DNA from 3 places in the Exiguobacterium sp. s101 genome. Region 1 is predicted to be linked to each of the others. Evidence: predicted binding sites of a transcription regulator. Region 1 holds the regulator's gene; each other region holds the start of a gene.
What was found. Region 1 encodes Rex, which represses fermentation and respiration genes when NADH is low (regulators of the CRP and FNR family bind a similar motif). Its sites were predicted from a motif close to TTGTGAAATATTTCACAA; they were not measured.
Positions count from the first base shown of each region.

Region 2: a site for Rex is predicted at 4,768-4,785, ahead of KNO76_RS07875 (DoxX family membrane protein). Genes of this name have one in related genera too.
Region 3: a site for Rex is predicted at 5,737-5,754, ahead of KNO76_RS09665 (cytochrome c oxidase subunit 2A). Genes of this name have one in related genera too.

Region 1 covers NZ_JACSKX010000012.1:83,818-94,481, forward strand. Annotated here, with positions in the region: gene groL (chaperonin GroEL) at 1-1,370, opposite strand, end outside; gene groES (co-chaperone GroES) at 1,410-1,694, opposite strand; gene KNO76_RS11060 (CPBP family intramembrane glutamic endopeptidase) at 1,908-2,603, shown strand; gene KNO76_RS11065 (YdiK family protein) at 2,620-2,829, shown strand; gene KNO76_RS11070 (hypothetical protein) at 2,844-3,245, opposite strand; gene KNO76_RS11075 (hypothetical protein) at 3,437-3,835, opposite strand; gene KNO76_RS11080 (hypothetical protein) at 3,832-3,990, opposite strand; gene KNO76_RS11085 (NAD(P)-binding domain-containing protein) at 4,123-4,395, opposite strand; gene KNO76_RS11090 (hypothetical protein) at 4,388-4,537, opposite strand; gene KNO76_RS11095 (PspC domain-containing protein) at 4,672-4,854, shown strand; gene KNO76_RS11100 (FAD-dependent oxidoreductase) at 4,890-6,236, opposite strand; gene tatC (twin-arginine translocase subunit TatC) at 6,457-7,245, opposite strand; gene KNO76_RS11110 (twin-arginine translocase TatA/TatE family subunit) at 7,249-7,443, opposite strand; gene KNO76_RS11115 (redox-sensing transcriptional repressor Rex) at 7,476-8,132, opposite strand; gene KNO76_RS11120 (ABC-F family ATP-binding cassette domain-containing protein) at 8,283-10,184, shown strand; gene KNO76_RS11125 (hypothetical protein) at 10,181-10,588, shown strand; gene KNO76_RS11130 (hypothetical protein) at 10,637-10,664, opposite strand, start outside.
Region 2 covers NZ_JACSKX010000007.1:94,419-105,082, forward strand. Annotated here, with positions in the region: gene KNO76_RS07850 (winged helix-turn-helix transcriptional regulator) at 1-195, shown strand, start outside; gene KNO76_RS07855 (S66 family peptidase) at 259-1,266, shown strand; gene KNO76_RS07860 (helix-turn-helix domain-containing protein) at 1,271-2,461, opposite strand; gene KNO76_RS07865 (MFS transporter) at 2,572-3,825, shown strand; gene KNO76_RS07870 (DUF3817 domain-containing protein) at 3,846-4,142, opposite strand; gene KNO76_RS07875 (DoxX family membrane protein) at 4,224-4,730, opposite strand; gene KNO76_RS07880 (pyridoxamine 5'-phosphate oxidase family protein) at 4,907-5,320, opposite strand; gene KNO76_RS07885 (cold-shock protein) at 5,438-5,638, opposite strand; gene KNO76_RS07890 (glycoside hydrolase family 55 protein) at 5,900-7,498, shown strand; gene KNO76_RS07895 (flavodoxin domain-containing protein) at 7,462-7,968, opposite strand; gene KNO76_RS07900 (glycoside hydrolase family 13 protein) at 8,072-9,721, opposite strand; gene KNO76_RS07905 (AraC family transcriptional regulator) at 9,845-10,624, shown strand.
Region 3 covers NZ_JACSKX010000010.1:41,280-51,943, forward strand. Annotated here, with positions in the region: gene KNO76_RS09635 (sensor histidine kinase) at 1-523, shown strand, start outside; gene KNO76_RS09640 (response regulator transcription factor) at 520-1,230, shown strand; gene deoD (purine-nucleoside phosphorylase) at 1,246-1,959, shown strand; gene KNO76_RS09650 (MFS transporter) at 2,081-3,226, shown strand; gene KNO76_RS09655 (aldehyde dehydrogenase) at 3,393-4,778, shown strand; gene KNO76_RS09660 (Crp/Fnr family transcriptional regulator) at 4,928-5,638, shown strand; gene KNO76_RS09665 (cytochrome c oxidase subunit 2A) at 5,816-5,935, shown strand; gene KNO76_RS09670 (cytochrome c oxidase subunit II) at 5,960-6,430, shown strand; gene KNO76_RS09675 (b(o/a)3-type cytochrome-c oxidase subunit 1) at 6,431-8,116, shown strand; gene KNO76_RS09680 (kinase) at 8,168-8,758, shown strand; gene KNO76_RS09685 (GntR family transcriptional regulator) at 8,898-9,290, shown strand; gene KNO76_RS09690 (ABC transporter ATP-binding protein) at 9,268-9,948, shown strand; gene KNO76_RS09695 (hypothetical protein) at 9,945-10,664, shown strand, end outside.

The DNA.
Region 1 (10,664 bases):
GCGTTTTCCGCGATTTGACGGACCGGTGACTCAAGCGCACGAAGGACAAGTTTCACACCAGTCGCTTCATCCGCTGTCACTTCTGCAAGCAACGCACGAACGGCCGGGATAACGTTGATGAACGCCGTACCACCACCTGCGACGATTCCTTCTTCAACGGCCGCACGTGTCGCGTTGAGTGCGTCTTCGATGCGGAGTTTACGCTCTTTGAGCTCAGTCTCCGTAGCTGCACCGACTTTGACGACGGCTACGCCGCCTGCGAGTTTCGCAAGACGCTCTTGGAGTTTTTCACGGTCGAAGTCAGACGTTGTCTCTTCGATTTGGTTACGGATCGTTTGAACGCGTGCTTTGATTGTTTCTTCGTTCCCTGCACCTTCAACGATAGTCGTTGTGTCTTTTGTGACGACGACTTTCGATGCGCGACCAAGCATGTCGAGTGTTGCCGATTTGAGGTCGAGACCGAGGTCTTCTGTGATGACTTGACCACCTGTGAGTGTCGCGAGGTCTTCGAGCATCGCTTTACGACGATCACCGAATCCTGGTGCTTTGACGGCTACCGCATTGAACGTACCACGGAGTTTGTTCAAGACGAGTGTCGCGAGTGCATCTCCTTCGATGTCTTCTGCGACGATCAAGATCGGCTTCCCTTGTTGCACGACTTGCTCGAGCACTGGGATGATCTCTTGAATGTTTGAGATTTTCTTGTCTGTGATCAAGATGTACGGGTTGTCGAGTGACGCTTCCATCTTGTCAGAGTCTGAGATCATGTAAGGTGACAGGTATCCACGGTCGAACTGCATCCCTTCGACGACGTCGAGTTCTGTCGTGAAGCCGCGTGATTCTTCGATTGTGATGACACCGTCGTTACCGACGCGTTCCATCGCTTCTGCGATCAATTCGCCGACTTCTTCGTCCGCTGCCGAGATGGCCGCAACTTGTGCGATTGCTTCTTTTGACTCGATTGGTTTTGAAATCAATTTCAATTCCTCGAGTGCGCGACGAACCGCTTTGTCGATCCCTTTACGAAGGATCATCGGGTTCGCGCCCGCTGTGACGTTCTTGAGCCCTTCACGGATCATCGCTTGTGCAAGGACTGTCGCTGTTGTCGTACCGTCCCCTGCGACTTCGTTCGTCTTCGACGCGACTTCAGCAACGAGTTTTGCGCCCATGTTTTCGAAGCGGTCTTCGAGTTCGATTTCTTTCGCGATTGTCACGCCATCGTTCGTGATGAGTGGTGAACCGAATTTCTTCTCGAGGACGACGTTACGTCCTTTCGGTCCGATCGTTACTTTGACTGCGTCAGCAAGTGCGTCGACGCCGCGAAGCATCGCGTGACGTGCATCTTCTGAGAATTTGATATCTTTTGCCATCGTTCATTTCCCCCTAAAAAAGTATTTGAATAATGGTGCTTAGCCTACGATTGCGAGAATGTCGCTCTCGCGAACGATTAAGTACTCTTTTCCATCATGCTTCACTTCGGTACCTGCGTACTTCGAGTAGATGACCAAATCATTTTCTTTCACGTCGAGATCGATGCGCTTGCCTTCGTCCGTCACGCGGCCTGTACCGACTGCGACGACTTTCCCTTGTTGCGGCTTTTCTTTCGCCGTATCAGGAAGCACGATGCCCCCGATCGTCTTTTCTTCTTTCTCCACGACTTCGATGATGACACGATCGCCTAGTGGTTTTAACATGGAAAAACCCTCCTCCGAATATGAATGATGTAATGTGTATCGTAAGGTTTTAGCACTCAGTTAAAAGGAGTGCTAACATTGATAAGTGTAGTATGCGACGATTAAAAAATCAAGTAGGATACATTAAAAAATGCTCTTACTCGCGGTCAAGAGAACTTATTTGTTACAATGAGAAAAAGGTAAGTTCATTTTTATGATTAAGGACGTGTTGAATTGGCTACACTAAACTCAAACCAATCGATAAATACCCGTTTTTCGATGGCGCCTAACATTCGTCTCCGGCACCTCACCCCGATTTTACTCTATGCGTTCGTTCAACTATTCCCGCTCGTCCTCACTGAAGTACGACCGGAATGGTTAACGGAAACGTTCGTCGGGCTCTGGCTCGCCATCGGATTCGGTGTGACGATTGTTCTGTCAATCCTTCTCATCTGGCCGGATTTGAAGCAATACAAAGCGCAAGGCATCCAATCGAACTTGAACGACACGGTCAAATGGATCGGGCTCGGGATTTTGATGCAATACGGGCTCGTCATCGTGGCGAATTTGATTGAGACGGCCATCTCTGGTGACCTCGTCGAATCGATGAACACGCAAAACATTGCCGAGATGGTGGAAGTCATTCCACTCCTGATTTTGCCGGTTATTTTGCTCGGACCAATCATCGAAGAGATTCTCTTCCGTCACATCTTGTTCGGGAACTTGAATGCACGCTTCGGGTTCTGGATCGCCTTTGGGGTCAGTTCGATCCTATTCGCGCTCATCCACCAAGACAATCGGTTCCTCGTCTATATCGCGATGAGTTTCGCGTTCTCATATGCGTATGCGAAGACAAGACGATTGATCGTTCCAATCGCCATCCACGCGTTCAACAACGCGCTCGTGATGCTCGTACTATTTTTAATGTAGAAATGAGGTGGCAGTTATGCCGCGACAACTAAAAGTGATGATGCTCTTCAGTCTCTCGTTCGGTGTGTTGTTCACCGTCCTCGCGTACTTCTCGGTACAAGAGTACGGCTTCAGCTTCTGGACGTACTTCATCATCGCCGTCGCCGCTTACGACTTTTTCAAAGTGTATCAAATCTTGGCACTCGCTCGAAAAGTCAAAAAAGAAGGCACGGACAAATCCGCATAACGAAACCCCGAGTCTTACGAGCTCGGGGTTTTCTTTATATGGATGACGTTCGTCAAATCAATCTTTTCATGGAGTACTGCACTACGAATCAACAGACCACGACGCGTCATGATAACCCCAAACACGACGTACATCGTATCAAGCAACGGAACTGTCATCTCGTTAAAAAACCAGACGACGACAAAAAGGCTAAAAATTGAAAGAAAACCAATCGATGAGATGAGTTTCGAATCGATATTTTGCATCAATGACTTCACCTTCTCTTCGTCGAACTGTTCGAGTTGCTCCTGATAAAGTGCATGGAAGATAACACCGAATCCCGCCACTGTAATCATCACCCATTCCCCATTCCACCATCCAATCAAAAATACGATTGGATTGAATAAAAGAAATGCCAACAATAGTTTTTTCCTCATCATACCCCTCCTTACGACGGAATCCATAGTTTTGCAAAATCAAAATAGCCGAACAAGTCGACACAGACGTCCTTCAGCTCGACCGGGAACGGAATGGTCCGCTCCTCGTTATAGAGCGTAAAAGAAAAGCTCGTCCTACGACGAGCGGCGTCCTAAATCAAACCCATCCTTTCTCAGCGAAGGGATGGTTTTTAGTCGAGCTGTTGTTGGTGCATCGCATAGATCAAGGTCAACGCCCGAATGCAGAAGATTGTCGAGAAGCCATAAATGCTCAGTTCGAGCAACGAAACAGATGGATATCGTAGGCCAAGGGAGAGCACATAGCCTACCAAACAAAGAAAAACGACGAATGTGATCGTCCACTCATCCGACTTCCGCTTCATCTTCTCCGCTAATCCCTTTTCTTCTTTTTCTACACGTTCCCGCTGCCAAAAGTAAAAGAACAACGCATACATCACAAACGAGATTCTCGGAACGTCGCCTAAGAGTAAATCAAAGATGATGAGCCCTAAAAATAAGTATGTCCCTAATTGATAACCGCTCTTCATTTGAAGTCGCGAACGAAGTGATTCGCTCGACCCCCACTTCATAATCCAATCACCGCCACGGTCAACACACCGTAGACAAACCCGAGTACAATCGCCCCGATGGCCATACGCTTATATTGTGGATATTGATGAAGCGCGACCGCCCCACCGACGACATGAACAAATGCGACGATGAACGTCAAAATCGCTAATACCATCTAAATTCTCCTCTTTGTTATAAATATCTTTTAGTAATTCGTAGGAATCACTTTATTTATCACAATGAAACCTGCATTCATTATAACAATTTCAATTTAAGAAAGTAGGAAATCATGATGAGTTATTCCACTTCAAATCTGACAACAGAAGAGTTGCTGTATGTAAATAGCGAAGTCGATTTTGTTTGATAGCTCGACGACAAGCCGCACCGCTTCCTCATCTTCACCCGCGACGAACATGACGGACCCGTCCGGATTGCCTAAATTCTCGACCCCCGTCTGATTGAACGTCTTCACAACTTTCTTATCCGGAATGAGTCGTTGCAAATACTCCGCACCTGACACTCCGTCCGGCCGCTCCACTTCGAAAAACTCAATCGTAATCGGATTCGTCACATCAATCAATACTTTCCCCATCCAATCCAGCGAGTGTTGGTAACAGGTCGACCGCTTCCGCAAACGGTGTACATAGCAATAAAACATCACTCGTCGAGGCGACCTCCTGTAACGTCAACACCCCTTCCCGCTCTGTGTGTGCTCCATACACCACCTCATAACCGGTCTGTTCGAATCGCTCCCCGAGTAACTTGTAAATAATCTACATTAACAAATCAATCGACGAGGATGTTTTATGCACTTATTATGGTAAAATTTACATATCAACTCATAAGGAGTTTTGCTATGCAACGTACACTTCGTAAGTCGGCGACCGACCGCTCGATTGCCGGTGTATGCGGTGGGATCGCTGAATACGTGAACATCTCTTCACTCGGTATTCGGCTACTATTCGTTTTTTTGCCGGCTAACTTTCTCATCTACATCCTTCTTGCCAACTTGATGAAAGATGCGCCACGCTATCTATAAGAAAACGCGAAAGCTTTTAGCTTCCGCGTTTTTCGTTAGGCATTCACTTTGTCTTTCATCGCTTCAAGCGCTCCGCTGTTCAGGAAGTGCCATGGTTTGTTGTAGTGCGGTTGGAAGAAGAAGTCGACATAGGCGAGCTCTTCGATTGTCATCTCGTTTTGGATGGCTAGCGAGAGTGTGTTGACCGCTTGCGTCAAATCCGCTTTCGATAACACTTGTCCACCGACAATACGGTGTGTTCCTTTTTCATAGACGAGTTTGAATTCGACTTTCTCTGCGGTCGGCATAAACTCCGGACGATACGCGTCTTCGATGACGACACTTTCGACTTCGAGCCCAAAGAGTGCTGCCGCTTCTTCCGTTAATCCAGACGACGCGATATTCCAGTCATAGAGTCGAAGTCCTGACGTTCCTTGTGTTCCTTGGTAGCGGACTCGTGGTTGCATCAAGTTCTCCGCGACGAGTGTTCCCATGCGGACAGCGTTCGTCGCAAGTGGGATATAAGCGTGTGTGCGTGCCGGGTTGTAGTAGACGGCACAGCTGTCCCCCGCCGCAAAGATGTCCGGGTTGCTCGTGCGCATGTAGTCATCGACGATGATGGCGCCGTTCCCGAGCATGTCGACCTGTCCTTCTAGGAGTCCTGTATTCGGACGGAATCCGACGCACAAGATGACGAGATCCGCTTCGAATTCACCTTTGTCTGTCACGACATGTGTGACGTTCCCATCTGTTCCACGGAACGCATCGACCGTCTGGCCGAGTTCAAGATCGATTCCGCGATTTGTCATGTCCGCTTCTAATTGATCCGTGAACGACTTGTCGAGATATTTATTCAAGATGCGGTCGGCACTATCGATAAATGTGACATGTTTTCCGTATGCTTCGAACGCTTCGACGAGTTCGACTCCGATATAGCCCGCCCCGATGACGGCAATCTTCGTCGCATCTGTCGCGCGTTCGATGATGCGTTGGGCATGCGCGTAGTTTTTACAGAGCTCGATTCCGTTCATCTCGATCCCCGGAAGCGTTGGGACGATTGGCCATGAACCTGTCGTGACAATCAAGCGGTCATACGTGTCATGCACGTCTTCCCCGGTCTCAAGATTTTTGGCGTGGACCGTCTTCGCTTCGGAGTCGATCGACAAGACGTCATGTTTCATGCGCATCGTCGCACCGAGTTCTTTAAGTTCACGTGGAGAGGAGTAGAACAACTCTTCCGCACGTTGGACGACCCCACCGACGTGGAGCGCGATCCCACACGAAAGGAAGCTGACATTATCGTTCCGCTCGTAAACGGTGATGTCGAGATTGTCATGCTTGGCGAGTAATCCTTTGACAGCTGCTGTTCCTGCGTGTGTACATCCGATGACTGCGATTTTCATATGAGTCGTCTCTCCTTTTATGTTAGACAATACGTTTCGTTTTACATTGTGATAAACATCACACTTAATCCTTGATCTTAGTGTACTATTTCACAATATAAGGTTCAACGACTATGCTCACTATTTCACTTAAAAGTGTCTAAAGTTTGAACAGCATGAAAGTCCTGTTGAGCTAGAGTGTAATACACAAAAAAGCACCATCCCATTTACGGAACGATGCTCATTTCTCATTCATCTGTTTCATTAAATCCATCTGTTCTTGCACCATCGCTTCTTTCTCCCGGCGCAGCACCCCTTTATAGGTGATACGTGAAATCGATAAGCTGATCTCGTATAGGAAGAAGAGCGGTAGTGACACCATGAGGTGCGACGTCAAGTCCGGTGGTGTGATGAACGCCGCGACCACGAATAGCGCAAAGTACGCGTACTTTCGAATCTTCGATAAGAAGTACGGGGTCACGACACCGATCCGGGTGAGGAACATCGTCACGACCGGTAATTGGAATAATAGACCGAACGGAATTGTCAGCTGCAACAAGAACGTGAAGTAATTATTGGCCCCGATGAGTTGTTCGAGTCCGAGGTCTTGCCCGAGGTCCGTCGAGATATCGAGGACGAGCGGGAACAACCAATAGTAGGCGAACGCAAGACCAATCAAGAACAATCCGAAGATGATCGGGATATAGGCAAGCGTGCCTTTCCGCTCATTCGGATGCAGACCGGGTGCGACAAACGCCCACACTTGATACAGTAGGAATGGGCTCGCCGCAATCAGGCCGATGACGAGCGCCAAGTTCAAGTAAATCATGAGTGGGTCCGCGACCCCAAAGGCGTTCAGTTCGAGCCCACGTTCGATGAGATCTTCTTGCAAGTATGCGAGTACATATTTGACACTCGGCAAAGCCATCAAAAAGAAGGCAAAGACGACAAATGCAGATAGCATCAGTCGTCTCCGCAGCTCTGTCAAGTGATCGGTGAGTTCCCGCTCTTGATCAGGTTGATGATTCATGGCTTACTGCTCTTTCTTTTCGATAGCTTTCTTGTCGTTCTTGTCGTTCTCGTCGTGCTCGTTCATCATGCCGTTCGTTGCATTTTTGAACTCACGAAGCGTCTGCCCGGCCGCGCGACCAAACTCCGGTAATTTCTTCGGTCCGAAGAGAATGAGTGCGATGATGGCGATGACAAATAGACTCACCCCACCTGGCATCCCGACGACGAGTGATGATGCTAGTAATTCCATTATTGATGGACCCCCTCAGCGGTTGGATAGTGTTGCATAAAGTAAATGAGTGACTGCAGCTCAATCGACAAATCGATGTGATGGACGCGAACGGTGTCCGGTACAGTGAGTCGTGCCGGTGTGAAGTTCAAGATACCCTTGATGCCGAATCGCACCAAGTCGTCTGCGACGGGCTGCGCATAGGCAGAAGGTACCGTCAAAATGGCGACGTCGATCTTGTTTTGCTTCATAATCTGTTCCATCTCATCGACGTGATGAATTGGGACGCCTGACATCGTCGTGCCGACTTTTGTCTCGTCTGCGTCGAACCCGACGACGATATGTGTGTTATTGTTTTTAAGGAAGTTATAGTTGACGAATGCCGTCCCAAGGTGACCGACCCCGACCAAGGCGACATTCGTAATCTCGTCTTGATTCAGTGTCTTTCGGAAAAAGTCTAACAGATACTGCACGTTATAGCCATATCCCTTTTTACCGAGCGCACCGAAGTACGAGAAATCACGGCGAATCGTAGCCGAATCGACCTTGACCGCCTCACTCAGTTCTGCTGAAGAGACACGTTGTTTCCCTGACGCATGCAGGCTTTGAATAAATCGATAGTATAGTGGCAACCGTTTGGCTGTCGCTTGTGGAATCTTTGGTTCGTTTTGACTCAACGGAAAGAGCCTCCTTTTTACGACACGTTACAAACGAATCTGAATTTCATACACCTTGATTGTAAACGAATTCACATGACCACTCAACGAATATACCTAAAATCGCTGAAAAATACAGTATACTAAATAGAGAGAAAGGGGTTTTTTCACTTGATCCTACTGCAAGTCAACAACTTATCCAAATCCTTCGGCGTCGAGCCGATTTTAGAAAACGTAAAACTCGAAATCCAGGAAGGTGAACGTGTCGCCCTCGTCGGTCGGAACGGTGCCGGTAAGTCCACACTTTTGAAAGTCATCGCTGGTGAATACAACTATGATTCCGGGGACATCATGAAGCCAAAAGACGTCACCATCGGCTATCTCGCCCAAGACTCAGGGCTCGAATCCGACGAGACGATCTGGAACGAGATGCTCACCGTCTTCACGGACTTGATCGAGCAGGAGAAGACGCTCCGTCGCATGGAAGCCGACATGGGATCCGAACGAATCCTAAATGACGCCGCTGCGTACGAACGTCTCCTCTCTTCTTACGATGAAGAGCAGCATACGTTCAAAGAGCGTGGCGGTTACCAGTATGAAGCGACCATCCGCTCGGTCCTCCATGGGATGCGCTTCTATCCGGATGACTTCGAACGTCGCATCGACACGCTATCCGGGGGACAACGGACACGTCTCGCCTTGGCGAAGATGCTCCTTCAAAGTCCTGACCTGCTCATCTTGGATGAGCCGACGAACCATTTGGACATCGAGACGCTCGCCTGGCTCGAGAAGTACTTGGGCGGCTATAAAGGAGCTGTCCTCATCGTCTCCCACGACCGGTACTTCCTCGACCGTGTCGTTTCGGTCGTCTATGAGCTGTCACGTCATCGGAGCCGTCGCTTCGTCGGGAACTATACGAAGTATCTCGAGCAGAAGGCTGCCCTTTACGAACAAGAGAAGAAGCAGTTCGAGTCGCAGCAAGAAGAGATTGCCAAGATGCAGGACTTCATCCAGCGAAACATCGCCCGGGCGACGACGACGAAACGGGCGCAAAGCGTACGGAAGCGTCTCGAGAAAGTCGACCGTCTCGATGCTCCGGACGGTGACGAACGCAGTGCTGTCCTCTCGTTCTCTATCAAACGCCAGAGTGGGAACGATGTATTGAGCGCGAGTGACCTCGCCATCGGGTATGAGGAAGCAATCGCCAAAAATCTCCGCTTCCAGCTGCAGCGCGGTGAATCCGTCGCGCTCGTCGGTCCGAACGGGGTCGGGAAGTCGACATTACTCAAAGTGTTGACGAAACAACAAGCCGTCCTCACGGGTGAGATCCGTTACGGGACCGGCGTCGAGATCGGCTACTACGATCAGGAGCAACAAAACTTGTCTGACACAAACCGTGTCATCGATGAGATTTGGAACGACTGGCCGCTCATGCGTGAGCAAGAAGTGCGGAGTCTTCTCGGTCAGTTCCTCTTCAGCGGCGATGACGTCACGAAACGTGTCCTCGAACTATCGGGTGGTGAACGGGCACGTCTTACGTTGGCCAAGCTGAAGCTCGAGCAACCGAACCTCCTCATCTTAGACGAGCCGACGAACCACTTGGATCTCGACTCGAAGATGATTTTAGAGAATGCCCTCCTCGACTATCCGGGCACGATCCTTTTCGTCTCGCATGACCGCTACTTCATCGACCGTCTCGCGACACGTGTATTAGAGATCACGCCGAACGGCATCGATGAGTATCTCGGAGACTATTCGTACTACGTCGAGAAGAAAGAAGAGCTCGAAGAACTCGCACGACTCGCCCGTGAGGAGACGAAGCAGATCGTCGTGAAAAAACAACGCGCCGACAAGGAACAGCAACGGGAAGAGCGCCGGATCAAACAGCGCATCGAAGAGATCGAGCTGGCGATCGAGCAACATGAGAAGCGTCTCGACGAGATCGAACAGTTGCTGTGTGAGCCGGACGTCTTCAACGACTTCGCCCGTGCCCAAGAACTATCGACCGAATCGGACGCAGCGAAAGAATCGATCACCGCACTTTATGCGGAATGGGAGGAACTCCATACATGATGCGTACCCGTGCCATGCGAATCGAGTTCATTCAAGCGTTCCTCACGGGACTCGCCTACATCGTGCCGACCGGGACCGAGTTCGTATCTGAACTCATCCGCGGTGAGCCGACGATCGTCCCGTCTATTCTCTTTTACTTTTTGCCTGTCGTCATCGGCTTCATCATTCAGACGTGGCCAGGGATCTTGCTCAGTCTCTTCAGTGGATTGCTCATGAGCACGCTCTTCATTCGCATCGTCGTCTGGCCGGTCGACGTGACCGTTCATACGTTCTATGCGCCAGGCTCGGTATGGGCCCACTTCTACGAAGAGACACTCTTCATGTGGATTCTCGCCCTTCTCGTGTTCATCATGAGTCGTATCAACACATGGCATCGAGAGAATTATCGACAACCAAAAGCGTAAACAGTAAAAAGAGAGGTCAGCGTTGTCATACGCCGGCCTCTCTTTATATTAGAAATATCGTAACGGCTGGAATCCT
Region 2 (10,664 bases), on a different contig from region 1:
AAAATCAGTCAAAAGATATTGACCGCACAACTCCGTGACTTAGAAGAACAGGAGATTGTCATCCGAACCGTCTATCCAGAAGTCCCTCCCCGTGTTGACTATCGCTTAAGTGAGTATGGGAAAACGCTCATCCCGATTCTCGAAGCGATGAATGAATGGGGAATACGTCATGCCGAACGAATGCGCTCTAATTAGTTGTCCACATGTGGATAACCATTTTAACCCATTCCAATCATCACTTATCCACAGGAGGTCGTCATGATTCGTTATCCACAGTTGACCGGGCATCACATCGGTGTCACTGCCCCTTCGTCAGGTATACCAGAAGAACTGCACCATTTATTGCATCAATCGGAACAGAAGTTTTCCACTCGAGGGTTCACGTTGCAATTCACTCCGAATGCGTGGAAACAACGATTTGGGAAGTCCGCTCCGGCTCGGGTCCGTGCACATGAACTGACATCTCTACTTCAAGATGACAAAATCGACTTGATTGTCCCGCCCTGGGGTGGGGAACTCTTAATGGAGATTCTCAATCAAATCGAGTGGCAGACATTACCCGCAAAATGGATGCTCGGCTATTCGGATACAAGTTTATTGCTTTTTGTGTATACGCTAAAAACTGGAATCGCCTCGGCACACGGTCCAAACTTAGTCGACTTACGTGCCGAAGTGTGGGACGAGACGAGTTCACGCTGGCTCGATGTGTTGTCGACGCGGACCAACGAGACGGTCATCCAACGTTCGTCCGAGAAGTTCCAAAAAGAATGGCAGTTTGATAACCCAACGCCACATCTGTTTCACTTGACGGAAACGACTGAATGGAAAGCTGTCGGTGGTCAACACGCGACAGGTCGATTGCTCGGTGGATGTCTTGATGTGCTCTTACATACAATCGGGACGCCATATGGAAACGTCAAGACGTTCCAACACGAGCACCTGAACGGCGAACCGATTCTTTGGTATTTTGAAAACGCCGAGATGAACATTCCGGCACTAAAAAGGACCCTCCTTCAAATGAAGTGGGCCGGTTGGTTCGAGCATACGTCTGGTATTCTATTTGGACGGAGTGAGGCACCTTCTGTGCATCAAGACTATACGGTCGAGATGGTGTATGAAGAGCTTCACCACATGCTAGGTATTCCAATCTTTTACGATATCGATTGTGGACACGTTCCCCCGCAGATGACGCTCGTTAACGGGGCGCACGCTTCTGTGCAGGTCGAACATGGTAAAGGTACATTGATTCAAACGTGCAAGGGCTGATTCGTCAGCCCTTGATTTGTTGTAGTAATAATTCTAAACGTTTGCGAAACAGACCTTGTGGGAATTCCTTCACTTTTTCTTCGATCACGGATACCCAGTCGTCCCCGCATCCGTTCAGTGTTCCCCTTAATAACCCTTCGTAGTAAATCGCGATATCGACTAAACTATGTGTTTTCCACTCGTCTCGATTTTCCCATAATGCCAATAAACACTCTCTTCCTTTTTCCGATTCCCCTCGAAAAGCGTAGTACACACCTTTCGCCATCGAAATCGCCGCAATGAACGGCTCAATCTCTGTCGTGAGTGATTCCATCAACTTGACGTTTTCTCCTAACAGATCAATATGTCGGTATTCCATCGCATAGAGTGCTTCGGAAAGTGCCACTTTGATTTCTGCCAAGCGGTCTTCCGTGAATTGAATGTATTGCTTCGCTTTTTGTAAAGACTCACGAATTTTCGTCTCATCATTCAAATAGAGCGCACAAATCGAAATGGTCCGATATACGTCATCCGCACGGTAGTAGATTCTAGTCCGCTTCATATACTCAAGCGCGTCTTCAAGCTGTCGAATGGAGCCTTCCAAATCCTCATCACAAAGAAGATTTTTAAAGACGATCAACATGGCATACTCAGTTCTCGTTTTCGCTTTCATGTACTTCGCATCAAGGAGTTCAATCGCGTCAATCCGCTCAATCGATTCTTCATATCGGTTCCACATCAATAAATAGTAAGCTTGGCTGATGCGCCCCATCGCCAATTCATCTGTTTCTCCTAATTTTTCAAAAATCTCAATCGCTCGGTCGTAGTAGGCTAACACCTTCTCATTTTCTTCTTCTTGAAAGTACGTATCGCCATACAACATATACGCTTTCCCTTGCCACACAGAGTTCATTTCTTCTTTTAAGTATGGGGAAAGCATCTGTCGTATTTCTTGATCCGAACGCGAGATGATTATCATTTCTTCATATTCTAACTGTTCGACCATCGTTTGTAGCTCAGCTTCTTTCGGGTCCGTCAATAACTGTTGCATCGACACACCTAAACGACTGGAAAGTTCTCGCAAACTGCGCATCGATGCCTCCGCTTTCCCGTTCTCAATCATACTGAGCATCGATTTCGTGACAATCCCTTCCGCCAACTGCGTCTGGGTCATTTTTTTCTGTTTTCGTAACGCTTTAATTCGTTCACCAATCATATGCCACCTCGAAAAGTTAAATTATATTGAACTTTTTGTTTACATTTCACTTTCGTGCCTTTATGATAATGTTAAATCACATTTAACTATTTTGCAAAGGAGTGCTTCCTATGAGATTCTTTTCGTCCAACCTCTCCATTTTATTACTCGGTAAATTCATGTCACTGTTCGCATCCAACTTATTTACGTTCGTAGCAGGATTAACGGTATTGACGACAACTGGATCTGGACTGCAATTCGCATTTGTCTTACTGGCAGGAACATTGCCACGCGTTCTTTTGTCACCATTTGCCGGCGCTTATGCGGACAAACTTGACCGAAAAGGCGTCATCATCAAGATGGAGTCTTTGAATGGAGGATTATTTTTACTCGCAGGGATTGGAAGTCTAATGTGGACGTTTGAAGCACCTGCCTTTTATGTCATCACATTCTTCCTATCCATCGTTTCCACCTTCTTATCGGTCACGCTATCGAGTTCGATCCCACTTCTATTTGAAGAGGAAGAGCTTCAACGTGCCAACTCCCTCATTCAGAGCATCATCTCCATCTCAAGTATCGGTACTCCGCTTCTTGCCGGAGCACTGTTTAAACTCATACCGATTCCAGTGTTTTTATTCAGCTCAGCCCTATTCTTCATGATTGCTGCGCTACTTGCTTCTCGACTCACATTTCATCAGAAAGAGGTTGCTCCAACCGAACAATCCGCCTGGGAAGATGTACGGTCCGGTCTGTCTTATTTGAAACAGCAGCGCGTTTTATGGACGGTCGCCGTCCTCGCCGCATTCTTGAACTTCTTTTTCGTCGCGTCAGAAGTGTTGTTCCCGATTGCAGCATTACAAGAGGTCGGTGTGTCCCCGTTCCAGTTCGGACTACTTGAAAGCATGGTTGCCATTGAATTTTTAGTCGCTTCTTTACTTCACGCCTTGCCGTTATTCAACATCAAACATCGCCTATCGACCATGCGATCAGCACTGACCATACTCAGCATTCTATTTGTCGGCCCTGCCATTCCATTATATTTGAACTTCAACGTCATCACGTCGATTTTCTTTTTTGCGATGTTCGCTTTACTAAGCGGTTTCTTCATCGTACGTGTCAATATCCCCATTCAATTGCTCTTACAAACGAATACGGACCCGAACTACTTAGGTCGTGTGATTGGAGTACTCGAATCACTCGCGATGGGGATCACACCAATCGGTTTCATCTTATTCGGAATATTAAGTGATCTTGTGCCAGTCGCTCATCTATACACAGCCTGTATGATTGGTCTACTCTTATGTACTTTCACACTCACCTATCGCATCCGTCACGACATGCAGGCAGAAAAAGCTGCACTTCAGTCAGCCGAATGTGTGTCGTAACGAAAAAGACATCGAACGAATCAGTTCGATGTCTTCTCTGTTGACGGGAGTACCCGTTTTTCTAATAAAAATGGTCCGAATGGGATGACGGATGCCATCACAGCAAGCGTCAAAACTTTGAAGCCCCAACGGAAGCGCCACGCCATGTACACGGCTGCGAGCACGTAAGCAACAAACAAGAAACCGTGCGCTGCGCCGACAATACTGACCGCAAGTGGAATGCCGGCCATATATTTCAGTGGCATCGCGATTAATAGTAACAGCAAGAAGGATACCCCTTCTGTGTAGCCAATCCATTTAAAATGAGTCATAGTCATATGCGTTCTCCTTTATCTCTGTTAGGCTACATCTATCGTAGCCGAAACGTGAGAGGTTTGTCACAGGAGAACATATAAAAGTTACGAGGCTATTTGACGATTTGGTGAACGGTGTAATACTTTCGTTTCAACGAAGGTACGAAGGAACAAGCCGTCGACTCCGATTTTTCCTGCGTTATGTCCAGCAACCAAAATCAATACGGAGACGATCAACATCGTTGGGTTCGTGCTGACTGTTCCTGATAGTAAGAACGCCATGTTCATGACAAGTCCGAAGAATGCTGCACTACGTGTGAGTGCACCGAGCAATAACCCTAGGCCGACCAAAAATTCACCGTAAGGGATGAGGACATCGAATAATCCAGCGTTCGGGATTGCAAAGTTTTCTAAGAATGCGGCCCACCATCCTGCGACAGCTGGATGTTCTCCAGTGGCGAGTGACACCGCGTTGTTTAAAAATCCTTCTGTTCCAAAACCACCTGTGATTTTACCCCAACCTGCCGTCAACCAATGATAACCAAGCCATACACGTAATACCGTTAAAATCGCTGTGGCAACATTGTGATTTTGCCAAAATTTCGTGAACATAATAATTCCTCCCTTTAAGAAGTTAAATAAATGAATAATGTGATTACATTCACAATATATAATCTATGTTCACTTTTTCACATATATAATCTTCCTTGTTCATAATTCGTACATATGTATGCCACAGTCTATTCACATATACAAAAAGACGCCTTCGTTAGGCGTCTCTAAGAGTATTATAAGGTGACTTCTTGAGATGGTTGACCTTTTTTGTTCATCACACGCATTGATTCAGGTTCGATTTTGAGAATGATGAGTTTTGGATCATTCGGTCCATCGAACCATCCTTCAAGTTTGTCATTCCATACTTTTTCTTTCATCGATTCATCATCTGACACCGTTGCTTTTCCTAAGATTTCTAGGTACGTGTCGCCGACTCCATCTCCATCGTAGCCAATTAAGATATGAGTATATGGATTTCTCTCTAATTCCTCTACCTTATCTGTATCATTTGAAGTTGCTGTATAGAGCGTGAAATCTTCATGGAAAAATGTCATATACCGACTGTGCGGTTTTACTTTATATACAGTCGCCATTGTACCTACATTACTTGAGTCTAATATTTTTAATGCTGTTTCTTTTGCACTCATTCCGAATTCCTCCTTCACGATTTGTCGCTCGTATACTGTTCCCTCAAACCATATGGTTAAACACAAAAAAACCTGCTCGCCGATGCGAGCAGGTATCATATTCCTTAGAAAGGAAGATTAGATTTTTTCAACGTTAGAAGCTTGTGGTCCACGAGCTCCGTCTGTGATTTCGAAAGTTACTTCTTGGCCTTCTTCAAGTGTTTTGAAGCCGTCGCCTTGGATTGCTGAGAAGTGTACGAATACGTCGTCTCCGCCTTCCATTTCGATGAAGCCGTAACCTTTTTCTGAGTTAAACCATTTTACTTTACCTGTGTTCATGAATGAACCCTCCTGAAATAAACGCTATGCGTTATAGTAGTGCCTTACTAGAAAAAACTTGACCAAAAAAAATACAAGCCTCTGGAATTATCTAATGAAAAATAATCCCAAGCACTTGTGAATTATGATTCCAGCTATTCTTAATTAAGCACATATTGAATATAACATGGTTAGATGCTTCTGTCTAGTAAATACTTCTGATTGCTAAAAATAAGTCGAAACGGGTACACCCTAGAGAAGATGACACTAGGGGGATCTATTATGAAAAAATCAAATGATCAACAGTCAATCGCATCGATGATTGCTGCTTATTCCGACTGGTCTGAAGAAGAATTGATTTATCAAACACTCAAGTGGCATCATACCACGAGTAAAACAACTTATCCAGCAATGAGCCAAACATACGCTTGTCGAATCCCATTAACGGAGAGAGTTTCGCCTGTCCGGACGTCTCTTCCGCTTGAACAGATCGATGGAGTGGTTCGTCCCGTTTGGATGCGCCGACTCGATGCGGAATATTTGAATCTGATGCATATGACAAAATCACGTGTCGATGTGACGAACTATGGGGCTGTTGGAGATGGCAAGACGGACTGCACCCTCGCCTTTCGTCTCGCCCTCCGCTCTAATCGCCGTGTCTATGTGCCACCAGGTGTATATATCGTTCGAGGAATTCGCCTCCCTTCTAGTTGTGCACTTGAAGGTGCCGGACAAGACGTCACAATCCTCAAATTATCCGATCGGGCTCCGAAGCATCGCCGTCTTTTACGAAATACGACCCCATTCGCCGGCAATCATCATATCGAGGTATCCCATCTTACACTTGATTGGAACGTTGATCGTTTAGGTGACGTGAAACGAACGACAAGCGGTGACACGACATCGAGCGCTTTGACATTCGCGCACGTGACGTATGGATGGGTGCATCATGTGACGGCTAAAAATGCCGGGCTCCATGCGTTTGACATCACGTCCCCGCACTATCACTACCTAGGTGACGGACTTCGTGCGGCAAACGGAAGTCGGTATATCCATCTCAATCAACTCGAAGCAACGAATTATGGGGACGATGGGATCACAACACATCATAGTGATGCCATCTACATCACTAACTGTTATTGTCATCACCCCCATGGCCGAACGCACGCTTTAGGATTCTCAAACTCAAACGGCATTGAAATTGATGACGGTTCGCGTCACGTCACGCTTGTTCACAACAGAACGGAAGGCTGTTTTGGAGGTATCGAAGTAAAAGCGCATGGAACCTCGTCAGCCGCACACGACGTCCATATCTTTGGACATCTCTCCGTTCACGACAATCGTTCGTTCAACTTCCGCCACATCGGTCATCATTTGGCAGACGATCCGGATTCCGCGACTGCACGCTTCCTGTCCGGTACAAATTTGGTATCCATCGAGCCAGTCCGAAGCCCGCTTTATGCAAAATCCTCGCCACGGAGTCTGGTCGTTTCCGCATATCAAGATGTCTTCATCCATGGTTTGACTGCCATCGGCGACCCGACCTACGACTATGAACAGCATCCAGCACTTGCGATTCAATATAAGTCAAGACGTGTACAGTTGAAACGAATTTCCGTTCGCGGGTTTACCACAGCCCGAGCCGACCTCGAGCTATTTGGAGGGGAGAACCGCACCGACGAAGTGACTATCGAAAACTTACGATGCCATGAATCTGCGCCAATCGCTTTGAAAATAGGACGTCAGATAGAACAAATTGCGCTTCATCAAATCGAAGGACAGAAAAAAAGTGGAGATGCTCTCATCTCCACGAAAAGTCCGATTGATGTGCAGGACATACTCGCTTACGGGTTCTCAGACCGGGTACGTTCGGACGTTTGAGCCGCCTCCACGAGCCGGGCTAATTTGTCGTCATCGAGTTCAAGCGAGCTTTCTTTCTGCTTTACCATCATCCGGACGATTGCTTTGTCTAAAAAACCCATTCGTTCAAAGTCATAACCACTGCCAACGACCTCGACAAAATAGGCATGCTCGCGGAGTGATTCACGGTACGCCTCTTCTAACTCACGAATCCGCTCTGATTCTGTCGGTGTCCCGGCACACAAATATAAAGCGAGGGGATGCTTAAGCAAGTGTGCTTCGTGAAGCGCCAACCATTCCTTCATTTCGTCCTGGATGGTTCCCATCCGAATCGAACTGCCGACGATGACGTGATCGATCGTCTCCCACATCGCATTCGGCTCTTCTACGATATTTTGGACATGAACGTCACCCGACAGACGTTCAGCGAGTAGAGCCGCTACTTTTTCACTCGTCCCATACCTGGAAGAGTAAGCGATTAAAGTACCCATGTCGTTCCCTCTTTTCATGTCAGACGTTACTTACACTATTCCCGAATCATGAAAAGAAGATACGTTACCATTCAAAAAAGCTCGCCGAATGGCGAGCTTTTGGTCACAGTTTGTACACTTGCGCTTCGTACGGACGAAGCGTGAACGGTTCAATCGGTTCCATGTTGCCGATGACGCGTTCGTTTACGTCATATGGTATATCACGTTGTTGTGTTTCGCCCGAGAAGTTACAGAGCACGAGCCAAGTTTCCCCTTCGAACGAACGTGTGAATGCATAGACCGCTTCATCTTCCGGCAACAAGAGCTCATACTTTCCATAGACAACGATTGGATTGGCTTTACGGAGCGCAATCAATTGACGGTAGTAATGGAAGAGCGAATTCGGGTCTTTCCGTGCCGCTTCCGCATTGATGTCGACATAGTTCGGGTTGACCCCAATCCATGGCGTCCCAGTCGTGAAGCCGCCGTGCGCTTCGTCCGACCACTGAACTGGTGTGCGTGAATTGTCACGTCCCCGCTCATGAATCCCACGGAAGATTTCATCGTGTGTCAACAATCCTTTTGATGTGTAATCATGATAGGCATTCAACGTTTCAATATCTCGGTATTGATCAATCGAATCAAAGGCGACGTTCGTCATGCCGAACTCTTCCCCTTGATAAATATATGGTGTTCCTTTTAATAGGTGAAGGAGTGTCGCGAGCATCTTCCCAGAACGGACACGGTATTCCGGTGAATCATTCCCAAAACGTGAGATAGCTCGAGGCTGGTCATGGTTACTCCAGTACAAGCTGTTCCACCCTTCTTCTTCAAGTCCTTCTTGCCAACGTGAGAAGATCGTCTTCAGCTCAGTCAACTTCCAGTCTGTCGGATTCCACTTCCCGAAGCTCCCGTTCCCGACGTCCACATGTTCAAAATGAAAGACCATGTTCAGTTCGTTGCGGTCTTCACCCGTATAAAGCTTCGCTTCTTCTACACTGACCCCTGGCATCTCCCCGACCGTGATCGTGTCATATTTCGATAAGACTTCCCGATTCATCTCCTGCATGAATTCATGGATGCGTGGTCCGTTAAAGAAGAATGGTGTCCCGTCTCCATACCCTGTTCCTTGCGTTTGACCGTCTGGGTAGCTTTGGTCTTTTGAGATCATATTGATGACGTCCATCCGGAACCCGTCGACTCCTTTATCGAGCCAATATGTCATGAGGTCGTACACTTCACGACGAAGCGTCTCGCTTTCCCAGTTCAAATCCGGTTGTTTCTTACTGAAGAGGTGGAGGTAGTACTCATCACTCGCCTCATCATACTGCCAAGCGCTGCCGCCGAAGAAAGCCCCCCAGTTAGTCGGAGGTTGACCGTCCTTTCCTTTTTTCCAAATGTAATAGTCACGATACGGACTATCTTTTGAAGAACGTGACTCCATGAACCATTGGTGTTCGTCAGAAGAGTGGTTGACGACAAGGTCCATCATGATTTTAATCCCGTGACGGTGTGCTTCTTCAAGCATCGCATCGAAGTCATCCATCGTACCAAACTCGTCCATGATGGCACGGTAATCACGAATATCGTATCCATTGTCGTCGTTCGGTGAATCGTATACCGGCGAGAGCCAGATGACGTCGATCCCGAGTTCTGCCAAATAAGACATCTTCTCTGTGATTCCTTGGATGTCGCCAATCCCATCACCGTTTGAGTCATTGAAGCTACGTGGATAAATTTGATATACGACCGCTTCTTTCCACCATTGTTTCATGTTACGTCCTCCTTGAAGTTCATTTCCGTTTCAACGCTTTCATCGTACTGTCTTCAAGGATTCATGACCATCCATGATATGATTAAGATATGTACAATTTTGCTATAAAATAAGGAGACTATTATGGAAATCGGCTTTTGTGGCTATTCATATCATACAACGACCTATACTTTTCCATTCGCCAGCTTACTCGATACATATCTGATTCGCTTACAAACGGAAGGAACGGCTCGGATTGTGGTCAATGGAGAAACGATGATCACACGACCTGGTGACGTATTGATTGTCCGTCCGGGTGACTTCTATGAAATGCATGTCGATACACCTGCGAGCGGAGACTATCATATCTTCTGCACCGGACATTCAATCGATACATGGTGGCATGCGACTCCACGGGGGCGATTGAATACCATCGCCATCGATTCACGCCTTCTTTCGCTATGGCAACACATTACGGAAGAAGTGCGCCGTCCACCGTCTGAACAAAGTGCCGTACTAATTGAAACGCTCGTCCAAGCCCTTCTACTCATGCTCGATCGTTCGATTCAAGATGTGCATTCCCAGGCGCGACCTCCAGTCGTCTCTCGTATGATGCGCTTTATCGAAGCACACGTCACGAGTGACTTCAAAGTTTCAGACGTCGCCGACGCCGTCGGACTGAGCGTTTCACGGACCGTTCATCTCTTTAAAGAAGGGACCGGGGTGACGATCATCGAATATGCACAATCGATTCGCTTGCAGCTTGCCGAAGAGCAAATGCGCTATACAAAACATTCGTTAGAAACGATAGCGGAACTGTCTGGATTTCGAAGTTACCCATATTTCCACAGAATTTTTAAACGAAAATATGGCGTCGCACCAGGGGTTTATCGCACTCTTCAACAAAAAAACGAAAAAAAATAAAAAAAGAGTGATCCATTTTTTGAACCGCTCCGTTAGATGG
Region 3 (10,664 bases), on a different contig from region 1:
CTCTTCGATGATGCGATATACGATGCATTCAGAGGAATCGATGGTTTCTCTAAAGAGAGAAATCGAGCATTTGAACTCATACATTCGACTGCAAGACGTACGCTTTCCGAATCAGTTTCAAGTGACAGTCGACGTCTCAGAAGAACTACATGAACTCATTGTCCCCAAAATGATTTTACAGCCATTGGCGGAGAACTTCTTCAAACATGGGTTCGAGCGGGACGGGTCTGCTTTAGCGAATCGATTTGACGTGATGATTTGGATGGAAGGCGCGACACTCGTGATTCGCTGTGAGAACAGTGGACGTTCGTTGACGACCGAGGAATGGGAACGGGTCATGTCACGAATCGAACAAGATGATTCGACATTTTATGACACAGAAGGAACAGGATTACGAAACATTCGCGATCGACTCATGTTAAACTATAATCGGGAGGCAGAATTTATGTTGGCTACACCTGAAACAGGCGGTTTTCGAATTATGATGCGTTTCCCCGCTTCTTCTGAGGGGGTGGCGTTATGACGAAAGTGTTGATTGTAGATGATGAATCTCCGGTAAGGGAAGCGGTGAAATTACTCGGTGAATGGGAACGATTTGGTGTGACGAAAGTACTCGAGGCAACGGACGGGCGTGAAGCACAGACGCTCATCGAGCAAGAGCGTCCTGCCCTTATTTTATCGGATATTCAAATGCCTCATTGTGACGGCATCGAGTTGATGGAGTGGGTACACGACCACGCTTCATTTTCTAAGCTTGTCATGTTGACAGGATACGATGAATATTCATACATGCGACGGGCCATCCAATATGGTAGCTTTGACTATTTGTTGAAACCGATTGATCCTGAAGTATTGAATGATACATTGGCACGCGCGTTAGCGGACGTGGTGACTGAATCGAGTGAAGACCCGATTGCCCAAATCGGAACGTTCATTGAACAGCATTTTTCGGAAGAAGTGAGTTTACAAGGTATGAGTGAACGATTTTACTTAAGTCGAGAGTATATCTCGAGACGTTTTAAACAGCAATATGGCGTGAACTTGTCTGAATATGTGTTGACGATTCGGATGAATGAAGCGAAGCGCCTGTTAGAATCGAGTAGACAACGTATTTATGAAGTCGCCCAAGCAGTCGGTTTTTCGGATGATAAGTATTTCCGGAAGGTCTTTAAAAAACAAGTCGGTGTTACTCCGAACGAATTTCGGGAACAGGTTCAACGACAAGCTTAAAGGAGGAATTCAAACATGAGTGTACACATTGGAGCTCAAGAAGGACAAATTGCAGAAACGGTACTACTTCCAGGGGATCCGCTTCGCGCCAAGTATATTGCGGAAACGTTTTTAGAAGACGTCGAATTATATAACGAAGTTCGTGGCATGTACGGTTTTACGGGAACTTACAAAGGGAAGCGTATCTCGGTTCAAGGTACAGGGATGGGTGTGCCTTCGATGTCGATTTACGTGAACGAACTCATCATGTCGTACGGTGCTAAAAACTTGATTCGTGTCGGAACAGCGGGCGGAATTCAAGAAGACGTTAAAGTGCGTGATGTTGTCATTGCGATGAGCGCATCAAGTGAGATGGGTCAAAACCGTGTCCGCTTCAACGGAATGGACTATGCGCCGACAGCGACGTTCGACCTCCTACACCGCGCATATATGAATGCAGAGAAGGCGGGCATCCCGGTCAAAGTCGGACAAATCTTCACAGCTGACCAATTCTACCAAGACGATTTCCATCACTTCAAGAAATGGGCAGACTTCGGTTGCCTCGCCATCGAAATGGAGGCAGCGGGTCTTTACACACTTGCAGCGAAACACAAAGTGAACGCGTTGACGATCCTCACGATCTCTGACCACTTGTTGACGGGTGAAGAGACGACATCAGAAGAGCGTCAGTCGACGTTCGATGAAATGATTCGTGTTGCTCTCGACACAGCCGTCGAAGTGACAAACTAAGCGACTTTCCCTATAGCCAATGGCTGTAGGGATTTTTTGTGTCCAAACCCACTCATCCCTATGAAACGTACGGAGCTCCAGCTAGACTAAGGGTAAGATCACGAGAAAGAGGAATTGTCTGATGAAAACTCCATCGCGTTTTATATTATATGCAATTGTATTTTTTGCTTTTTTTGATTTGTTCGCCCAACTTCCGATTATGAGTACATTTGCGGTATCCGTTGGGGCATCTTCGTTTATCGCTGGTTTTTCTATTGCTATTTATTCGTTGACGAACACGTTTGGAAATATATTATCTGGTATATGGACTGACAGGAATGGTCCATATCGCGTTTTAGTTCTCGGTTTATTTTTGACGAGCTTCAGTTTATTGACTTATCAGTTCGTCGACTCAGCATCCATGTTGCTGTTTGTAAGGTTTGTTCACGGCTTTATGGCCGGGCTCATCGTCCCGGCAGCGTTTACGCTGTCTGCGAACGTCACCGCGACGAATCGTCAAGGGAAGAAAGTCGCAATCACCGGTAGTTTTGTTGGTCTAGCGGCCATCGTCGGTCCAGCCTTTAGTGGGATTGTTGCAAGTATGACGTCACCCCCGACCGTTTTTCTATTCGTCTCTTTATTCGGTTGGATAATTCTGTTCTTGACGGTCATCACGATGCGTCGCGGTCAAATGATAGATGTGAAGACAAAAACAGATGACGAACCGGTGAAAGCTGATTCTAGAGTGATTCGGGCCTATTGGGGGGCTTTCTTCCTCATGTTTTCACAAGGGGCGCTCGCTTTTTTATTGCCGCTCCATGTGCAAGCGCTCGGATACGATTCGCGATTGAGTGGGACGTTACTCAGTATGTTCGGTGTGGTCGCCGTCCTATTCTTTTTATTACCAACGAACCGACTGTTCGATTGCTTTTCCCCGACTAAATTGAGCGCACTCGGGGTGGCCATCATCGGGACGAGTCAGCTGCTCATTGGACAAGCAAGTGTACAATCTGGCCTTTACGGGGTACTTGCCTTATATGGAGTCGGATTTGCGATCTTATTTCCGGCAATCAACACATTGTTGATTCAATCAACATCCCCACAAAATCGGGGAAAAGCGTACGGGGCATTTTATGCATTTTTCTCTCTCGGAACGGTGGCGGGATCGTCGTTTTTAAGTGCGCTTTCTCTTTCGGTCATCCAGCAGTTTACGCTGACCGGAGTAATTTTATGGGGAGCGAGTCTTCTCTTTATGATGAGTTCTCTAAAAAGAGGGCGAATATTTTGACACGATGACTTTAATTCATTAATCTATACATATGATTAAATGTTTAAACCTTTAAACGTTTGTAGGAGATTGAAAGATGCTCGATGGATGAAAGCGATCTCTTAGATTCACTCTTCATTGGATGATAAGATGAAATAAATGTGATAAATCGTAAGGAGGAAAGTTTATGCTGGCACCGATTGAACAGTTGACGATTGATGAGCTTGTCCAGAAACAACGCCGCTTCTTTAAAACTCAGGCGACGAAATCAATGGCATTCCGTTTGAGCATGCTGACGTTTTTAAAGGAATCGATCAAGCACTATGAACCGGACTTGTTAGAAGCTCTGCGCGAAGACTTGAACAAATCAGAGATGGATGCGTATACGACAGAAATCGGATTTATTTACGATGAGATTTCACGAACGAAACGAGAATTAAAACGGTGGATGCGTCCGAAACGTGTCCGTGGAACAGCCATCCATCTTGGGATGAAGAGCGAGATACGTTATGAGCCGTACGGTACGGTATTAATTATCGCTCCTTGGAATTATCCCTTCCAATTGGCCGTTGCTCCACTCATCGGCGCAATCGCCGCAGGGAACACCGCCGTTGTCAAACCTTCAGAGTTGACGCCTAACGTCGCTCGTGTCTTGACACAGGTGTTAGAGCGCGCTTTTACCGATCGCTATGTAGCAAGTGTCGAAGGTGATAAGGACACGGCTCAAGAATTATTGGATCAAAAATGGGATTACATTTTCTTCACAGGTTCTACGCAAGTTGGTCGGATCGTCAATAAATCAGCAGCGGAACATCTGACACCGGTCACACTAGAACTCGGTGGGAAATCACCTGTTATCGTTCATGGAGATGCGAACGTCTCGATTGCAGCGAAACGTGTCGCATGGGGGAAATGGATGAATGCCGGTCAAACATGTGTCGCACCAGACTATGTGCTCGTGCATGACTCACAACAGGAAGCTTTCTTAGAAGCCGTTAAACAAGAAGCGTTTGCGATGTTCGGGAATGGTGTCGGGACAAAACGATACACGCGCATCGTCAATGAATCACACTTCGACCGTTTGGCTCACTATTTGACAGAAGGTGACCTTGTGTTCGGTGGAGAGATGAACCGGGATGAGCTTAAAATTGCGCCGACCGTCATGACGAATCTTCATGAAGATGCTGATGTGATGAAAGATGAGATTTTCGGTCCGATTTTACCAGTCATTCCATATCGTCAATTAGATGAAGTGATCGAGTTCATTTCTAACCGACCGCATCCTCTTGCTCTCTATCTCTTTACGGAATCGAAAGACGTGGAAAAAACAGTTATGAAACATCTTTCCTTTGGCGGAGGGTGCGTGAACGATGTCATCATGCACTTGACGAATCCGAACCTTCCGTTTGGCGGAGTCGGCGAGAGCGGGATGGGGGCTTATCACGGTCGAACGAGTTTTGAAACGTTCAGTCACGCCAAATCGATTTTAAAGAATACGACAAAATTCGATTTACCGGTCCGGTATCCGAACTTCAAACCGGCAGAAAAATTGATTCGGTTGATTCAGCGTTGAACAAGCAGAGAGATTCGGGAGAATAGCCGAATCTCTTTTTTAAAGATTGTTTGAAATGTCACATACTTTTACGATTCTTCCTGTCACACTCTTGTATAATAAAGTCATAAATGGAACGGACGAATGAAATGTGGAGGGAGCAACGACTTATGTCAATGCAATGTGGAACGACTCAGCCGAACAGTTTTGTATTTTCAGATGAAACGAAACAACTGTTACTTGAAATGATGACGATTCAGCATCATCCAAAAGCAAGTATCGTGTGTTGGGAAGGTGAGAAGTGTGATAAGTTCTTTTACTTAAAGAGTGGTTCTGTTAAATTTACGAAAATCACGAAAAAAGGAAATCCACTCGTCATGTTCATGTATGGACCAGATGATTTCTTCGGTGAGTTCGATATCGTGGAAACTTTCCCGAGTTCATACAGTATCGAGACGACAGAAGAAAGTACAATTGGAACGATTTCGAAACGTGAGCTAGAATCACTGATGCAACGCGATATTCGGTTTGCTGGAGAAATTTTACGCTGGACATCGATGATGCGGAAGCACTCGGAAATGAAAGTCCGCGACTTATTATTGTACGGAAAGCCAGGGGCGCTGGGCTCGACATTACTGCGGATGGCGGCCATGCATGGTGTAGAGGAAGAAGATACCATTGTGATTCCTCGTCATCCGTCCGATGGAGAACTGGGGCAATTGATTGGAGCTCCGCGCGAGACGGTGAACCGTTTGATCAGCCAGTGGCGAAAAGACGGAGTCATCAGTACAACAGCAAAATCGATCGTTATTCACGATGTTGATTTTTTGAAAGAGCTTTGTCACTGCGAGGGTTGTCCTGCTGGAATATGTCGTTTGTAAACCACCTCATGTGTAGGTGGTTTTTTTGTGGACTCCTTTTTAAAAATGTGAATTTTGTGTGTTGAAACTACGCAAAATTGATGTGATTGTCACTTTTGAAGTGATAAATGTCACATATTATCACCTGAGCGATTGCGTACAATAAAGGTGGAAAAACAAGCGAAAGGGGTTTTACACGTGGAACATAAAGATGGGCAAGAACCAAATCTTAAAGGAACGTTTACATCGGTCATGATTGTCGCAGGTGTCATCATCGCCATGTGGTCTTCGGTCTTTTACTTATTTGTTACTCGATAAACATACAGGGAGAAGGGTCTCGTCATGCATATTCATAAATTAGAAAAATATTGGCTTACGTTTGGTATTATCTTACTTGCAGTTTTCTTGACTGTTCTAGGGGTATCTGCCTTCGCAGCGGGAAATCAACCTGCATCGGATGCGGATTTGATCGACCCGGCAAAAGTGAATCAGACGGCTCCGTTTGATCAACCGGGACTTCATCAAATTGGCGAGAATGAATACGAGCTCGTCATGATTGCACAAGCATTTACCTTTACACCAGGGAATGTCGAAATTCCAAAAGGTGCAAAAGTGACGTTCCTCGTGACGTCACCGGACGTCGTTCACGGATTTCAGTTGACAGGTACACCGGTCAATATGATGGTCGTCCCTGGACATATCAACTCATTGACGTACACGTTTGAGGAAGCTGGAGAATTTTTGATTCTTTGTAACGAATATTGTGGAACAGGACATCACATGATGTCGACTAAAATCAAGGTGGTGGAGTAAATGAACGATGTATCATCTAAACTGAAGCAATGGGAGATGGAGCGTGGAGTTCCGGTTCCGAGTATTGGAGCGAAAGAAGCGCGTCTTGCTTACGGTCACGTTCTTGTATCGATTCTCGCTGTCTTGATTGGTGCGTTGGCTGGTTTGATGCAGACGTTAATTCGGACCGGTGTCATTCCTGAAATTTTTGGATATTATCAGTTACTAACAGCTCACGGAATCATGCTCGGTATCGTCTTCACAACGATGTTCATCATCGGTCTATTATATGCGCTACTTGCGAAGTCATTCGGTCGCTTTGAATCGTTCCCGACCCGTGTCGCTTGGCTCGGTTTTTGGACGATGATTATCGGTGCTGTCATGATCACTGTGATGATTCTTGCTAATAAAGGGACTGTACTTTATACATTTTATGCACCGCTCATGGCAGATCCGCTCTTCTATGTCGGACTCGTCCTGTTCGTAGTCGGAACGTGGTTCTCCTCGTTCGCGATGTTCCGGATGTATGCAGATTACAAACGTGATAACCCAGGGGTTCATCCACCACTCCCGGCTTACATGAGTATTATGACGATGCTACTTTGGGTCATCGCGACACTCGGTGTCGCAGCGACGATTTTATTCCAACTCCTCCCGCTTTCACTCGGGTGGAAAGATACAGTCGGTATTGAATTATCCCGTACATTATTCTGGTACTTCGGGCACCCGCTCGTGTATTTCTGGCTCATGCCGGCATATATTGTGTGGTATACGGTCGTACCGAAAGTAATCGGCGGAAAAATCTTCTCTGATGCGTTGGCGCGAATGGCATTCTTGTTATTCTTACTCTTCTCATTCCCGGTCGGATTCCACCATCAATTGACAGAGCCAGGGATTGAGCCGTTCTGGAAGTTCGTTCAAGTTATCTTGACGTTCTTAGTTGTCATTCCTTCGTTTATGACGGCATTCTCGCTCTTTGCGACGTTCGAACTTCGTGGACGTGCGCTTGGTGCAAAAGGGTTGTTCGGCTGGGTGAAGAAAATGCCATATGGCGATGTTCGTTTCCTTGCACCATTCGTCGGGATGTTGTTCTTCATTCCTGCCGGCGCAGGTGGGATCATCAACGCTTCGCACCAATTGAACGCGATGGTCCACAATACACTTTGGGTCACAGGACACTTCCACATCACCGTCGGAACGGCTGTTGCCTTGACGTTCTTCGGGACGGCCTATTGGCTCGTACCAGTCCTTCGTGGTCGCACGTTGACGAAGGCGATGAACAAACTTGGTTTGATTCAAGCAGGAACGTGGGCGTTCGGTATGTCTATCATGTCGTATGCGATGCATATTTCAGGATTAAACGGGAACCCACGTCGTACGGGTCCGGCAACTTATTTCTCGGATGCGTTGACACGTGAATGGATCCCATATCACGTCATGATGGCAATCGGGGGAACAATTTTGTTCATCTCTGTTCTCATCTTCGTCTACTCGATGTTCAACTTGTCATTCCTCGCACCGAAAGGCGAAGAAGAATTCCCGCTCGCTGAGACAGAGGAAGCAGCGATGGATACACCACGTTATTTCGAGAATTGGAAACTATGGATCACCGTGACATTCGTCTTGATCGCATTTGCATACACCGTTCCAATCTGGCACTTGATTGAGAGTGCGCCTCCTGGAGCGCGTGGTTGGGTACTCTGGTAAACTAAAGTCAGCTCATACGTGAGCTGACTTTTTTGTGTGGGGAGGAACGGTATGAACACATTAGAAGTCATCCATGCAGCACGTTCGATGCACTTAGGGAATCGACCGTTTGTCGTAGCGATTGATGGACTGAGCGGAGCGGGCAAAACGACGCGCGTTTCACATTTGAGCAATGATCCGAGTGTTTATGTTCTTCACATCGATGACTATATCGTCGAACGTGCAAAGCGCTATGAGACCGGACAGTCTGAACCGACCGAGTATTATGCTCTACAATGGGACGTATCGCGTCTTGAGTGTGAACTGTTTCGTCCATTAAGGAATGGGATTACCGAACTAAAATTACCTCGTTACGTGTATGAACGAGATGTCATCGCAGAAGAGAAGATTGATGTGTCATCTGCTCATACAGTCGTCATAGAGGGGATTTTTTTGCAGCGACCGGAATGGCGTCCTTATTTCGATTATGTGATTTATCTCGACTGCCCACGCGAGGTTCGTTATGAGCGAGTATTGAACCGTGATACATACCTCGGCGATCCGGCGAAAAGACTTGCGAAATATAAGCGCCGGTACTGGCCCGGGGAAGATCTGTATCTTCAACAAATCGATCCGAAAAGAGGGGCGGATATCGTGTTCTGACTGAACATTTCAACATCTGACGCACGTGTCAGATGTTTTTTATTTGGAGAAAAATTGAAAAAAAGATTGACGCAGAAGTGTATTACACTAATAATACAGTTAGAAAGTGTATTAACCATGTCATACACTTAGAAAGGTGATGAACATGCAATTCAATACGAGGGCACCGGTTTATCTACAGGTCGTCGACTACTTCAAGAAGAAGATGGCACTCGGTGAACTAAAGGCCGGGAATGAGATGCCATCCCGGCGAGAACTAGCGAACGATTTAAAAATTAATCCGAACACGGTTCAAAAAGCGTTTAAGGAAATGGAGGACCAACAATTGATTACGACCGAACGAAATCGACCGAGTCGCGTGACGACAGATGACGCCATCTTGAAACACATTCGTTCTGAGATTGTAGATGACGCGGTCGCTGTATTTGTGGAATCGATTCAAGAGCTTGACGTCTCGGTAGACGAACTTGTCGAGAAAATCAAACGACAGTACAAGGAGGGAATATACGATGATCGAAGTGTTGGGAGTTAAGAAGCGCTATCGCAAAAAACAAGTCATTGAAGACGTTTCGTTCACAGCGAATAAAGGGGAAATCACATGTCTCATCGGACTGAACGGAACAGGGAAATCGACGTTATTGAAAGGCATCATGGGATTGACACCTTTTGATAAAGGTTCGGTATTGATTGATGGAAAACCGATCGATTTGAACCGTGTCGCTTTCGTCGCCGACCATGCGATGTTCCCGATTCACTTTACAATCGAGCAATGTGAGGCGTTTATGAAAGACTTTTATCCGACATTTGATTCGGCATTATTTGCTCGTCTCGTCGAAGACTTTAAATTGTTCCCGGAGGATAAGTTAAGCGAGTTATCGAAAGGGACGCTCGCCAAAGCGAACCTTGCACTCGGCATTGCCCAAGACCCGGATTATTTATTACTCGATGAACCGTTCTCAGGAATCGATGTCTTTTCGAAAGAACAGATTGTTGAACTGTTTTCGAGTGAGGTCATGGAGAACCGGGGCGTGCTCATTACGACACACGAGATTGAAGATATCGAGTACTTGATCGACAAGGCGGTCATGTTGAATAACGGACGCATCGTCCGTGAGTTTGATGTCGAAGATGTCCGTTTCATTCATGGTAAGTCCATCGTCGATGTGATGAGAGAGGAGTACGGGGCATGAATCTATTGAAACTATTGAGTTGGGAAGTCGAGCGTGTCACGAAACCGTTCTTGATGTTAGTCACCGGTCTCCTCGTCGTCCAGTTTGGATATCTCGGCTACTTTTTATGGGGCGAGACACAATTGTACGAGCAGTTACGTCGTGCAGGGAATGCAGACTATCAATTGATGTTTGTCAGTTACTTGAACGGAACTCCATATCTTTTATCCCTCGGGATTGCCGTTGCTGCCGTGTTACTGTACAGCGTATGGATTTGGTATCGCGATTTTCAAGGACGAGGGACGTTCATGATGCGACTCCTCACGATGCCACAAAAACGAATGACCATTTTTTTCGCCAAACTCGCTACCATATTAATGATGACGTTCGGGTTGTTCGCTGTCGAATGGATTGCCCTTAAGTTGCAATACATAGCGTTTACAAGTTGGTTCGAAGATAAGATGATTCCGATGCAAGGGTCATTTGAACAAGCACTATCGTACCAGGCAATACTGTCTATGATGTATCCTTCTTCACTCGTTAATTTTGTCATTCATCAATTGATGATCACGATCGCTGTGCTCTTCATCTTCGCATTTGTGTTGATTGAACGAAGTTTCTGGCAACGGACGTTGTGGTCACCGGTACTTAGCTTATCGATTCTAGTTGTCATCTTAACTATTCCGATTTTAGGCTACGCGTTTTTGGATAATTACCTGATTTATGATGAGACGATT